Linked DNA regions of Posidoniimonas corsicana. The protein of the gene in region 1 interacts with the protein of each later gene in a pairwise test. Links are inferred from orthologs where the notes say so. Each region holds a gene or a part of one and is shown in the gene's direction. Other genes may lie near its edges.

Region 1 (3,920 bases):
TTACCGTAGGCAATTCTTACCCGGACGGCGCACCGACTTCGCTCTGGGAGGTCAACGACGGGGCGCCCGACGCGACCCACCGCTCGCAGGCGACCCGCTGGCAGGGCGACGTTGCCCAGACACTGGCGGCCGCATTCCCGACCGGCAGTTCTTGGGCGATGGGGGTGTCGGCCAACGGCGAGGTAACCGTAGGCGCGGCGCACCCGGGCGACGATGGGACTGCCGAGGCGGTCCTGTGGAAAGACGACACCGCCTTCCTTGTACGCGATCTACTCGCGGGACCACTGGCGGCCGGGGGATCGCTTGACGGCTGGCGCCTGACGTCCGCGACCGCGGTGTCGGCGGACGGGGGCGTGGTCGCGGGCCACGGGATCGACCCCTCGGGCGCCCAGGCCGGGTGGGTGGCCCTCCTCACGGCGCCCGAGCCGGGCGCCATCGCGTTGGCGGGCGCCCTGCTGCTGTCCGGAGGCGCGACTGGCCGCACCCGCCGGCGCTAACCCAGGTTTGGCTGCCCGTTGGAGGCGCTCAGCCCGCCGTCAACCGGCAGCACAACGCCATTGACGAAGCGGGCGTCGTGGCCGGCGAGGAAGGCGATGACGTCGGCCACCTCGGCGGGGTCGGCCGCGCGGCCCATCGGCAGGCGTTCCATGAACCGCTGCATGACGGCGTCGTCCTCCATGATGCCGCCGGTCATCTCGGTGGCGGTCAGGCTCGGCGCGACCGCGTTCACTCGGACTCCCTTCGCCGCCAGGTCGAGCGCCAGCGCACGGGTGATGTTGCTGACTGCGCCCTTGGTGGCGTTGTAGCTGAACAGGCCCCAGTCGCCCGCCAGGCCGGAGACCGACGACACGTTGACCACCGAGCCGCGGGACTTCACCAGGTGCGGCAGCGCGGCCTTGATCATCTGGAACATGCCGCCGGCGTTGATCGCCATCTGCTTCTCCCAGTCCTCCAGCGTCACCTCGTCCACGCCGCCCTGCACCAGCACGCCGGCGTTGTTGACCAGCACGTCGATCCCGCCGAAGCGGTCGACCGTGGCGGCGATGATCTGCTTGACGTCGGCCTGGGCCGACACGTCGCCCGGCTGCACGAGCAGGTGCTCGCCGCCGCCGAGGTCGGCCGCGACCTTCTCCAACTTGGCCTCGGTGCGGCCGTTCAACACGACGGCGAACCCGTCCGCCGCGAACCGCCGGGCGGTGGCGGCGCCGATCCCCGAACCGGCGCCGGTGACAATGACGACTTTCTTGGCTGACATTCAGTTCTCCTGTTGCACGGGTCGAGTAAAGGACCTGGGGGCCCATCGCGGCGCCCCGTCCCGAACCTATATTGGAGCAAGATTGGCGCCACGGCCCGCCAGATTGCGCAACACGGGAGAGGGCGCTTGAAACTGAGCTGCTGGATTTGCGGTGTTCGGAGCCTCACCCCTAACTTCGACGCCCTGCCTAACACCCTTATCACAAACAACTTACGCCGACCCGCCAAGCGCTAGCCGGAATCATCGGCCATTGTGTGCAAAGGCCGGATGGATAAACTTAGGGGGCTGCAACTGCTTTGCGGCCAATCAGTTGAGAAGGAGAGGGGACGAGGGTCTGCGGTCAGGGAGCGGCCGACAGCGTACCGCCCGCCGGTTTCCCGGCCGGCGGCGCTGAGCGTGGACCCCCTGCCCCTCGCCCGACGCACACCCCCCTCACTCCCTCACCCCTTCGCACATGCATTCTCAGGTAGTTGTTCTTGGCGGTGGCCCCGGTGGCTACGCCGCTGCGTTTCTAGCGGCGGACCTCGGGTTGGAAGTCGCTATCGTCGAGGCCGACCCGCGGCTGGGCGGCACCTGCCTGCTGCGTGGCTGCATCCCCTCCAAGGCCCTGCTGCACGTCGCGAAGGTGGTGAGCGAAGCGCATGAGATGGCCGAGTGGGGCGTCGACTTCCAGCCGCCGCAGATCGACATCAACAAGCTCCGCGCCCGCAAAGAGAACGTCATCGACACGCTGTCGGGCGGCCTCGCGCAGCTGGCCAAGCGCCGCAACGTCAAGAAGATCCACGCGCGGGGCGTGTTTGTCGACAGCCACACGCTGCAGCTCGAGGGCGGCGACCCGGACACCTACGAGGGCGACAGCCGCCTGACCTTCGATCACTGTATCCTGGCGACCGGCTCCGTGCCGGCGGTGCCCAAGTTCCTGGACATCGGCTCGCCGCGGGTCATGACCTCCACCGGCGCGTTGGCGCTGGAGGACATCCCCGACTCGATGCTGGTGATCGGCGGCGGCTACATCGGCCTCGAGATGGGCACCGTGTACTCTGAGATCGGCACGAAGGTGTCGGTCGTCGAACTGACCGAGGGCCTGCTGCCGGGCGCCGACCGCGACCTGGTCAAGCCGCTCATCGCCCGCGTCAACGAGCGTTTCCACGCGGTGATGCTGGGCACCAAGGTGACCGGCCTGAAGGACCTGGGCGAGCAGGTCGAGGTCAGCATGGAGGGCCCCGACGGCCCGATCACCGAGCGGTACGACCGCGTGCTGATCTCCATCGGCCGCTGGCCGGTGAGCAAGGGCTTCGGGCTGGAGAACACCAAGGTCGAGGTGACCGAGCGGGGCTTCGTCAAGGTCGACAAGCAACAGCGCACCACCGACGGCAACATCTTCGCCATCGGCGACGTGGCGGGCGACCCGATGCTGGCCCACAAGGCGGCGTACGAGGGCAAGATCGCCGCCGAGGTAATCGCGGGCGAGCCGGCCGCGTTCGACGCGCAGGCCATCCCCGCGGTGGTGTTCACGGACCCGGAGATCGCCTGGGCCGGCCTGACCGCCGAGGAGGCCAAAGCGCAGGGCAAGAAGGTCAAGATCGCGCAGTACCCGTGGCAGGCCAGCGGCCGCGCCACCGCCAACGGCCGCACCGACGGCCTGACCAAGTGGATCGTCGACCCGGAGACCGACCGCGTGCTGGGCTGCGGCATCGTCGGCAGCGGCGCCGGCGAGCTGATCGCCGAGAGCGTGCTGGCGATCGAGATGGGCTGCACCATCCGCGACATCGCCGAGAGCATCCACCCCCACCCGACCCTCAGCGAGACCATCGCCTTCGCCGGCGAGGTCCACCTGGGCACGGCGACCGAGATCTACAAACCAAAACGCAAGTAAGAACACAACCCACTGCGGAGGACACGAAGGAAACGATGCGATTTAAGGCAAAGAGGGAACACTTGTAGCCGCTGACTGGATTGCCGCCGGGAGGATTCCTCCCACGGGCCGCCGTTCACGAGCGTTTAGTCAGTGATCCCCCTGCCCGCCCCGCGCCGTCTCCTTTGTGCCCTTCGTGGTTCATCCTTCACTAGGAATCACCATGGCTAGCGCCGAAATCAACTCCAACTCTCCCATCCCAAACGACGTCGACCCGCAGGAGACGAACGAGTGGCTCGAGTCTCTCGACTACGTGCTGGAGAGCAAGGGTCCCGAGCGGGTGAGCGAGCTCCTCAGCGCGCTCGAGGCGGCCGCGGTCCGCAACGGCGTCGAGCTGCCGTTCACAGCCACCACGCCGTACATCAACACCATCCCCCGCAGCGAGCAGCCCGCCTACCCGGGCGACCGTGAGCTGGAGCGGCGCATCAAGAGCTACGTCCGCTGGAACGCGATGGCGATGGTCACGCGGGCCAACCGGCACCCGTCGTCGCCCGGCGGCCACATCAGCACGTTCGCGTCCAGCGCGACGCTGTACGAGGTGGCCCAGAACCACGTGTTCCGCGGCCGCGGCGAGGACGGCTTCTCCGGCGACCAGATCTACTTCCAGGGCCACGCGGCGCCGGGCATGTACAGCCGGGCGTTTTTGGAGGGGCGGCTGACCGAGCAGAACCTGGTGAACTTCCGCCGCGAGCTGGGCGAGGGGGGCGGCCTGTCCAGCTACCCGCACCCCTGGCTGATGCCCGACTTCTG
Region 2 (3,936 bases), on another replicon or contig:
TACAGCAGCTCGGCGGCCAGCGCCAGCCGTGGCGATCCGCTGCGTCGGGCGCCCCGCTTCTTCAACCACAGGCGGAATCGGGAACGCATCGGCTTCGCGGAGTCAGTGGGGGCGCCGACGCTATGCGGTCGGCGGCGTTACTTCGCCCTACGCTGCGCCGGCAGGGTCGCGCGGCCGGGGCGGTAGAAACCCACATTCTCCAGCGCCTTGTAGACCTCTTCAAGCGTTTTCTCGCCGAAGTTCGAGATGCTCAGCAGGTCCTCGCGCGTGCAGTGCAGCAGGTCGTGCACGGTGAACACGCCCTTCTCCTCCAGGCAGTTCGTCGTGCGGACCGCCAGGCCGATCTCGGCGGTGCTCATCTCCAGCCGTTCCTTCATCTCTTCCGATTGCGCCTGGGCGCGGTCCATGGGGATACGAGTAGCCATGGCGTGGGGTCCCTCCCATTGTGTGCTGGCGGTCCGGCTGCGGCGGCCGCCGGTGGCGGATTGGGCGATTAGCGGGCCCACTCGTCAGCCTTCGCCCGGGCCGTCTTGACCCGTGGGGCGTGACTCTAGAGACGGGCGATCCGTTGCGCCGATCGCGGGAGTATAGCGAATCAAGGCCAGAAAATGTACGGACTGCGGAAAAAATTCCGGCGGCTTCCCGGCCCCTGCTAGCATCGGGCGCCGGTTGAGCCCCGTCCCCGCGCGGCCCCGCGGCGTTAGAATGGCGTGTTCGCCACCGGCCGCCGACGACCACCAACTGCAGACCGCCTTGGACAAGCTGCTCGAGAACCTGAACGACGCCCAGCGCGAGGCCGTGCTGCACGTCGACGGCCCACTGCTCATCCTCGCGGGCCCGGGTAGTGGGAAGACCCGCGTTGTCACCCACAGGATCGCCCATCTGCTCTCGCGCGGCGTGTACGCGTCGCAGATCCTGGCCCTGACGTTCACCAACAAAGCGGCCCAGGAGATGCGCCGCCGCGTCGAGAACCTGGCGCCCGGACAGCGGGTGTGGGTCAGCACCTTCCACCGCTTCGGCGCCCGGCTTCTGCGCGAGCACGCCGACCTAGTCGGCCTGGGGCAGAGCTTCACGATCTACGACACCTCGGACTCGCGGCAGACGCTCAAGCGGGTGATCGAGGCCGAGAAGATTCCCACGATGCACTACACCGCGGACCGCATCGCCAGCGGGATCAGCTCCGCCAAGAACAAGCTGATCACCGCCGACGAGTACCAGCCCCGCAGCAGCAGCCCGCTGTCGAGCGTCGTGGCCCGTGTGTACCCGGCGTACCAGCAGCGGCTGCTGGCCTCCAGCGCGGTTGACTTCGACGACCTGCTGCTGCACGTCGCGAAGCTGCTGAAGGACAACCCGGAGGTCCGCGCCGAGCTCGACAGCCGCTTCCGCTACGTGCTGGTCGACGAGTACCAGGACACCAACCGCGCGCAGTACGTGATCCTGCGGGCGCTCTCGCTGGACTACCCCAACCTGGCCGCCACGGGCGATCCCGACCAGTCGATCTACGGCTGGCGCGGAGCCGACCTGAACAACATCCTCGACTTCGAGCAGGACTACGGGCAGGCCAAAGTTATCCGGCTGGAGCAAAACTACCGCAGCACCAAGGCCATCCTGCGGGCCGCGGACACGCTCATCGGCCACAACCAGCGGCGCAAGAAGAAGGCCCTGTTCACCGAGAACGACGAGGGCCAGCCTATCCGGCTGGTGACCTACGCCGACCAGGACGCCGAGGCGAACAGCATCGCCCGGCAGATCCAGGACGCGATCGAGTCTGGCGAGCGGAAGGCGAGCGACTTCGCCATCTTCTACCGCATCAACGCGCTGTCGCGGTCGATCGAGCGGGCGCTGCGGGCGCACCGCGTGCCGTTCCAGATGGTGCGGGGGCAGGAGTTCTACCAGCGCAAAGAGATCAAGGACGTGCTGGCCTACTGTCAGCTGATCAACAACCCGAAGGACGACGTCGCTTTCGAGCGGACCGTCAACTCGCCCACGCGGGGCATCGGCAAGAAGACGCTCGAGGCCCTCGGCGATCACGCCTACCGGTACGGCGCCCCGCTGCTCGAGGCGGCCCGCGAGTCGGGCCTGATCGAGGGGCTGGCCAAACGCTCGGCGGCCAAGCTCTCGCAATTCGTCGCATTGATCGACAAGCTCACCGCCCACGCCGGCGGGCCGGTCGAGGAGGTGATCGGCAGCGTGATCTCCGAGTCCGGCTACCGCCAGCGGCTCGTCGACAGCGACGACGAGGAGGACGCCAGCCGGCTGGCCAACATCGAGGAACTGCTGACCGACGCCCGCCAGTTCGACGAGGAGTTTGAAGGCGAGGCCGGGCTCGAGGAGTACCTCGAACGCACCTGGCTCGTCAACGAGACCGACAACTGGGAGGACGACTCTGACAAGGTCACGCTGATGACGCTTCACGCGGCCAAGGGGCTCGAATTCCCCGTGGTGTTCCTGGTCGCCGTGGAGGACGGCATCCTGCCGCACGAGCGGAGCTCGATGGACACCCAGCAGCTTGAGGAGGAACGCCGCCTGGCTTTTGTCGGCATCACCCGCGCTGAAGCGGAGCTGCAGCTCAGCCTGGTGCGGCTGCGCGACTTCCGTGGACAGCGGCGGATGGCGGTGCCCAGCAGCTTCCTGATGGAGATGCCCACCCACGAGATGCAGTCCGACCACGGCAGCGGCTCGCTGGAGGTCGACCCGTGGGAACAGTTCGACCTGCCGCCCGAAGAAGAAGTCTGGGTCGACCCGAACGCGGCGCCGGCGCCCGAGCCGGAGCCGCGGATCTCGGCCGCCATCACCACCGCCGCCGAACTCACCGACCAGACGCCCCGCCCCGCGACAACGCCGAAGGCCTCGCCGGACGACTTCTCGCTCGACATGACCGTGCGGCACCCGGAATACGGGCTCGGCAAGATCAAGTCGCTGAGCGGTTCGGGCAAGCGCCGGGCGGCGACCGTCGAGTTCGCCCTGGCGGGCGAGCGACGCATCGTGCTGGCCCACAGCCCTCTGCAGCCGGTGGGCAACCGGTAACGACCGTGATCCCCACCGCTGGCGGCGCCGCCACGGCGCGGCGATACTCTGTTGCTCCCGCAGCGACACCACCCCGATTGAGACTAGGCGGCGTTTATGGTTGAGAGTCAGTACCTGTTTGCCGCCTGCCAGGCGGGCGCCCAGAACGCGCTCAAGCTGGAGGTGGAACGCCGCGCGCCGGACTGGCGGCTGGCATTCAGCCGGCCCGGGTTCGTCACGTTCAAGGCGCCCTCGCCGATCACCCTGGCCAGCGAGGCGATCCCCCGCATGACCTTCGCCCGCACGCGCGGGCTGTCGCTCGGCAAGGCCAGCGGCAGCGACCAGCTCGACGAGCTCGCCGCGCAGGTGTGGGACAACGAGCAGGTGCGGCAGCTGGTTGCTGATCATGGGCCGGTGGCTCTGCATGTTTGGCGGCGCGACGAGCAGGTGCCCGGAGCGGGCGGCTTCGAGCCCGGCCGCGACGAGCTCAGCGCCCTGGTCCGCACCGGCGTCAGCGCCGCCGCGCCAGAGGGCGCCCTGCACAACCCCCAGACCGCGCCGACCGACGGCGCGGTGCTCGACATCGCGCTGGTGGAGCCGAACGAGTGGTGGTTGGGCGCGCACCAGATGCGCTCGCGGGTCGACCGCTGGCCGGGCGGCACGCCCAGCATCCGCCTGCCCGAGCACGCCGTCAGCCGCGCGTACCTCAAGCTGGAGGAGGCCCTCCGCTGGGCCGCGCTGCCGACCCACGCCGGCGATGTGTGGATCGAGTTGGGCTGCGCCCCGGGCGGCGCCAGCCAGGCGCTGCTGGACCGCGGCATGGGTGTGATTGGCGTCGACCCGGCGGAGGTCGACCCGCTGCTCACCGAGCACCCCGACTTCCTGCACTTCAAGATGCGCGCCGGCGACGTCCGCCGCAGCGAGCTGCAG
Region 3 (3,917 bases), on another replicon or contig:
CTACCGCGGCGGCGCCGCGGATGACGACGAATGCGAAACCGCCGTTGACGCCGGGCAACTGAAGGAGCTGATAGAGAAGATCACGACGTTCCCGGACGGGTTCCACCTGCACCCCAAGCTCCAACGCAGCGTCCAGCAAAGGAAACTCATCGCCGAGCAGGAGGCGCCCGTCGATTGGGCGACCGCAGAATCGCTCGCTATCGCGTCCCTCGCGACCGAAGGGGCGCCGGTGCGGCTGTCGGGGCAAGACTCGGGGCGAGGAACGTTCAGCCATCGCCACGCGCTGCTCCACGACGCGGAGGACGGACGCCGGATCAACATCTTCTCGAACCTCGCCGACCAACAGGGCGAGGTGCAGATCATCAACAGCCCGCTCTGCGAGGGCGCCTCGCTGGGATTCGAGTACGGCTACTCCCTCGACTACCCCGGCGCCCTGGTGGTGTGGGAGGCTCAGTTCGGCGACTTCGCCAATGCCGGACAGGTGATCATTGATCAGTTCATCTCCAGCGCGGAAGACAAGTGGCGGCGGCTAAGCGGCCTGGTGCTGCTGCTGCCGCACGGCTTTGAAGGGCAGGGGCCTGAGCACTCAAGCGCGAGACTCGAACGGTTCCTCACTCTAGCCGCCGAAGACAACATCCAGGTCGCCTGCCCGACCACGCCGGCCCAATACTTCCACCTGCTCCGCCGTCAAGTGGAGCGTCCGTGGCGGAAACCCCTGGTGGTGCTGACCCACAAGAGCCTGCTGCGTCACCCACGCATGGCGTCGAGCCTGGACGAGCTGAGCGGCGGCGGGTTCCGCCCCATCCTGGCCGACGACCGGCCCGCCGCGTCGGAGACGTCCCGGATCCTGATGTCCAGCGGGAAGATGGCCTACGACCTGTTGGAGGCGCGGGAAGAACGCGGGCGTTCCGACGTCGCGATCGTGCGGGTCGAGCAGTTCTACCCGCTCAGCGACGCCCAGCTCGCCGACACGCTCCGCCCATATGAGGACGGCGCCCGCGTGGTTTGGGTTCAGGAGGAGCCCGAGAACATGGGGGCCTGGCCGTACTGGAGGCAGCGGTGCTGTGATCGCATTGCTGACCGATTTCCGTTCTCGTGCGTCTCCCGCGAGAGCTCCGCGAGCCCCGCGACCGGCTCCTCGGCCGCGCACAAAGACGAACAGCAAGAACTAATCGAACAGGCCTTTAACACCTAGATCTGCGATGAGCATTGAACTCAGAATCCCCGAAGTGGGCGAATCGATCCGCGAGGTCCAGATTGGGGCGTGGCTTCACAAGGAAGGCGACTCCGTGCAGGCGGACGAGGGGCTGGTCGAGCTTGAATCCGAGAAGGCATCGCTCGAACTCCCTGCGCCGCGGGCCGGAGTGCTCACTAAGATCCTCAAGCAGGAGGGCGAGTCGGTCGGCGTCGGCGAGGTCGTAGGCTATTTGGAAGAGGGGAGGGAGGACGGAGATAGCGAGCAAGGTCCCAGCGCGACTGAGGGGGAGGAGCGTGACGACCGGGAGGCGGCGCCCGCCAATCATGAAACGGAGAAAGGCGAAGGCCCCAGCGCTGAAGCACCGGCGCCGCCATCCAAGGAGGGGGCGACGGCCAAGGCGTTCGCCACGCCATCGGCGCGTCGCGAGCTGCGTCGGCACGGCCTCGAACTAGAAGACATCGAGGCTTCGGGGCCGCGCATCCGGGGAGAAGATGTTCGGCAGTGGGTGAAGGAGCACGAGAACCACCGGCCGGCTGGAGACGACCGCCCGCGCAACCCGCCCGGCCCAGAGGACCACCGTCCGCTGCAACAGGCCGCCCGAGAGGAGCTCGTGCGGATGAGTCCCATCCGGCGGAGAATTGCCGACCGGCTGGTGCAGGCCCAGCATCAGGCCGCACTGCTGACCACCTTCAACGAGATCGACATGTCCGCGGTGAAGGACCTCCGCAAGGCCCACGGCGAGCGGTTCCAGCACAAGCACGGGGTCAAGCTGGGTTACATGTCCTTCTTCGTCAAAGCGCTTGTGGATGCACTGAAGCTAATCCCCGAACTCAACGCCGAGATCCGCGGCGACGAGATTGCCTACCGCAACTACCACCACATCGGTGTTGCAATCGGGGGCGAGAAGGGGCTCGTCGTCCCAGTGATTCGGCACGCCGAACGGCTCAGCTTCGCCCAGATTGAGCACGCCATCGGCGACTTCGCCAATCGGGCGAATTCGGGGGATCTCTCGCCCGACGAACTCACCGGCGGCACCTTCACCATCTCCAACGGCGGGGTGTACGGCTCGCTGCTGTCGACCCCGATTGTGAACCCGCCCCAGAGCGGGGTGCTCGGCATGCACGCCATCGAGGACCGGCCGATCGCCCGCAACGGCGAGGTGATCATCCGGCCGATGATGTACGTCGCCTTGACCTATGATCACCGCATCGTCGACGGCCGCGAATCGGTCACCTTCCTCCGCCGGATCAAAGAGGCAATCGAGGATCCCGCAAGGATGCTGATCGAAGTGTAGGTCGTTGAGTTCGGATCGATTGCTCCGCCTGCGGCCGTCCTGCGCGTGCCGCCCGTGCCGGTCGGGTATCCATCACAGACGCCTCATTCAAGACTCCCTCTTACGAGGGGCATCTGGCCGCCCACCGGCGCCAACTTGGCGTCGCCCGGGCTCCTGGCCACTCGGCTCATGAAATCGCAACGGGAGTCCGCGCTGGCTAGGGGACTCGCCTTGTGAGCTCCGGGCGTTATCGTACAGCTAGCGCGAGACACCTTCGGTCTGCCAGCTGGTGTGTAGGGTTTTGCCTCTCCGAGCGGCGTATAACACTCCCGCCCCCATCGCATAGTCGAAGTCGGCACTTTCGACTCGGACGGCTCTACCGGGAGCTCAACCACGTCGGTACTCGATGGCTCCGACGTTGTCCTTTATCTAGCAGGCGACTCGACTTCCGCGCCGGCATCGCCTACGTCGACGCCGGCATGGACCTGCAGGGTCTAGTCAACGTTAGCGGGGTCGCCAACCTGCTGGGGACCACCACCTTCCGGTCGACGTCAACAACGGACGTCACCGCGGGGTCTACGCTCGTCGTCTGGGGAGAGACCTACTACGACGGCGGCTTGATTGACGCCTCTGGAATTGTGGAGCAGGCTGGCGACGCCTTTGTCACCGCCGACCAGACGATCTCCACTACCAGCGTGTTCGACTGGGATGGCCCTTTGAACGACTCGTCCTTCACTGTTGAGAACGGCCGCGAGTTCCACCTCACTGCTGGCAGCCTCAACCCGTCGCACAACGTCTACAACGGGTACCTGTCGATCCACGGTGGGCTGCTGAATGTCGACGTGGCCGACGATCAGTGGTTCCTGGCGGACATGCTACGGTTGATCTCCGGCGTCAAGGGCGAGGGAGCCGCCATCAGGGGCGTCGACCTTGACGTAACCGGAGGCGTCGTCGCTCCCGGGCCGTCGACGCACACGATCTTTGCCAAGACGAGGTTCGTAGGGGCCGGGTTGTCCTTCTCGGTGGGCTCGGGCACGACCGTCCGATTCGACGCGTCGGTGGAGTTCAACGACGGCGTCCACAGCGGACTGGACGTTGTCACTATTGCTCAGACGGCTCTGGTCGATGGAGGGGACGTTGCTTCACCCGTGTTCAACATCGAGGCGCCCGCCAAGGCCGAGCTGCGAAGCGGCCGGCTTCGCGCGGGCGAGCTGTCCGCCGATGGCGACTTTACCATGGTCGGCGGCGTCCTGTCTGCCGACGTGTTCCGCGGTGATCTCGTCAACAAATGCGGCGCCATGGGACCCGGGCCAAATCCGCTCGCCACCGGCGATATGGTTGTCGAAGGCGACTATGAACAGAATGACCTAAGCACGCTTGATATCCAGCTCGCCAGTGAAACGGTGTTCGGTACGATAACGGTCGTCGGCGAGGCGGTGCTCGACG

Evidence for each region.
Region 2: the proteins of lpdA (region 1) and KOR34_RS06495 interact in binary tests that used the Escherichia coli proteins (3 or more experiments, as listed by UniProt). The link is inferred for Posidoniimonas corsicana from one-to-one orthologs.
Region 3: the proteins of lpdA (region 1) and odhB interact in binary tests that used the Escherichia coli proteins (3 or more experiments, as listed by UniProt). The link is inferred for Posidoniimonas corsicana from one-to-one orthologs.

Annotation. Positions count from the first base shown.
Region 1 is NZ_SIHJ01000005.1:329,872-333,791, forward strand. Bases 921-3,920 are described here. They hold lpdA (dihydrolipoyl dehydrogenase), read left to right. Parts: upstream 921-1,709; coding sequence 1,710-3,131; downstream 3,132-3,920. Other genes in these bases: KOR34_RS24640 (SDR family NAD(P)-dependent oxidoreductase), read right to left, coding at 921-1,255; aceE (pyruvate dehydrogenase (acetyl-transferring), homodimeric type), read left to right, coding at 3,334-3,920. Also shown: KOR34_RS24635 (hypothetical protein), read left to right, coding at 1-497; more of KOR34_RS24640, read right to left, coding at 494-920. UniProt on the Escherichia coli protein: Lipoamide dehydrogenase is a component of the glycine cleavage system as well as of the alpha-ketoacid dehydrogenase complexes.
Region 2 is NZ_SIHJ01000001.1:1,673,126-1,677,061, forward strand. The notes cover bases 351-3,366. They hold KOR34_RS06495 (ATP-dependent helicase), read left to right. Parts: upstream 351-705; coding sequence 706-3,027; downstream 3,028-3,366. Other genes in these bases: KOR34_RS06490 (DNA-directed RNA polymerase subunit alpha C-terminal domain-containing protein), read right to left, coding at 351-425; KOR34_RS06500 (SAM-dependent methyltransferase), read left to right, coding at 3,124-3,366. Outside these bases: KOR34_RS06485 (hypothetical protein), read right to left, coding at 1-89; more of KOR34_RS06490, read right to left, coding at 138-350; more of KOR34_RS06500, read left to right, coding at 3,367-3,936. UniProt on the Escherichia coli protein: A helicase with DNA-dependent ATPase activity. Unwinds DNA duplexes with 3'-5' polarity. Translocates on single-stranded DNA with 3'-5' polarity. Initiates unwinding more efficiently from a nicked substrate than double-stranded DNA.
Region 3 is NZ_SIHJ01000001.1:709,243-713,159, forward strand. What follows is about bases 351-3,347. They hold odhB (2-oxoglutarate dehydrogenase complex dihydrolipoyllysine-residue succinyltransferase), read left to right. Parts: upstream 351-1,202; coding sequence 1,203-2,492; downstream 2,493-3,347. Other genes in these bases: KOR34_RS02560 (2-oxoglutarate dehydrogenase E1 component), read left to right, coding at 351-1,195; KOR34_RS02570 (hypothetical protein), read left to right, coding at 2,951-3,347. Also shown: more of KOR34_RS02560, read left to right, coding at 1-350; more of KOR34_RS02570, read left to right, coding at 3,348-3,917. UniProt on the Escherichia coli protein: E2 component of the 2-oxoglutarate dehydrogenase (OGDH) complex which catalyzes the second step in the conversion of 2-oxoglutarate to succinyl-CoA and CO(2).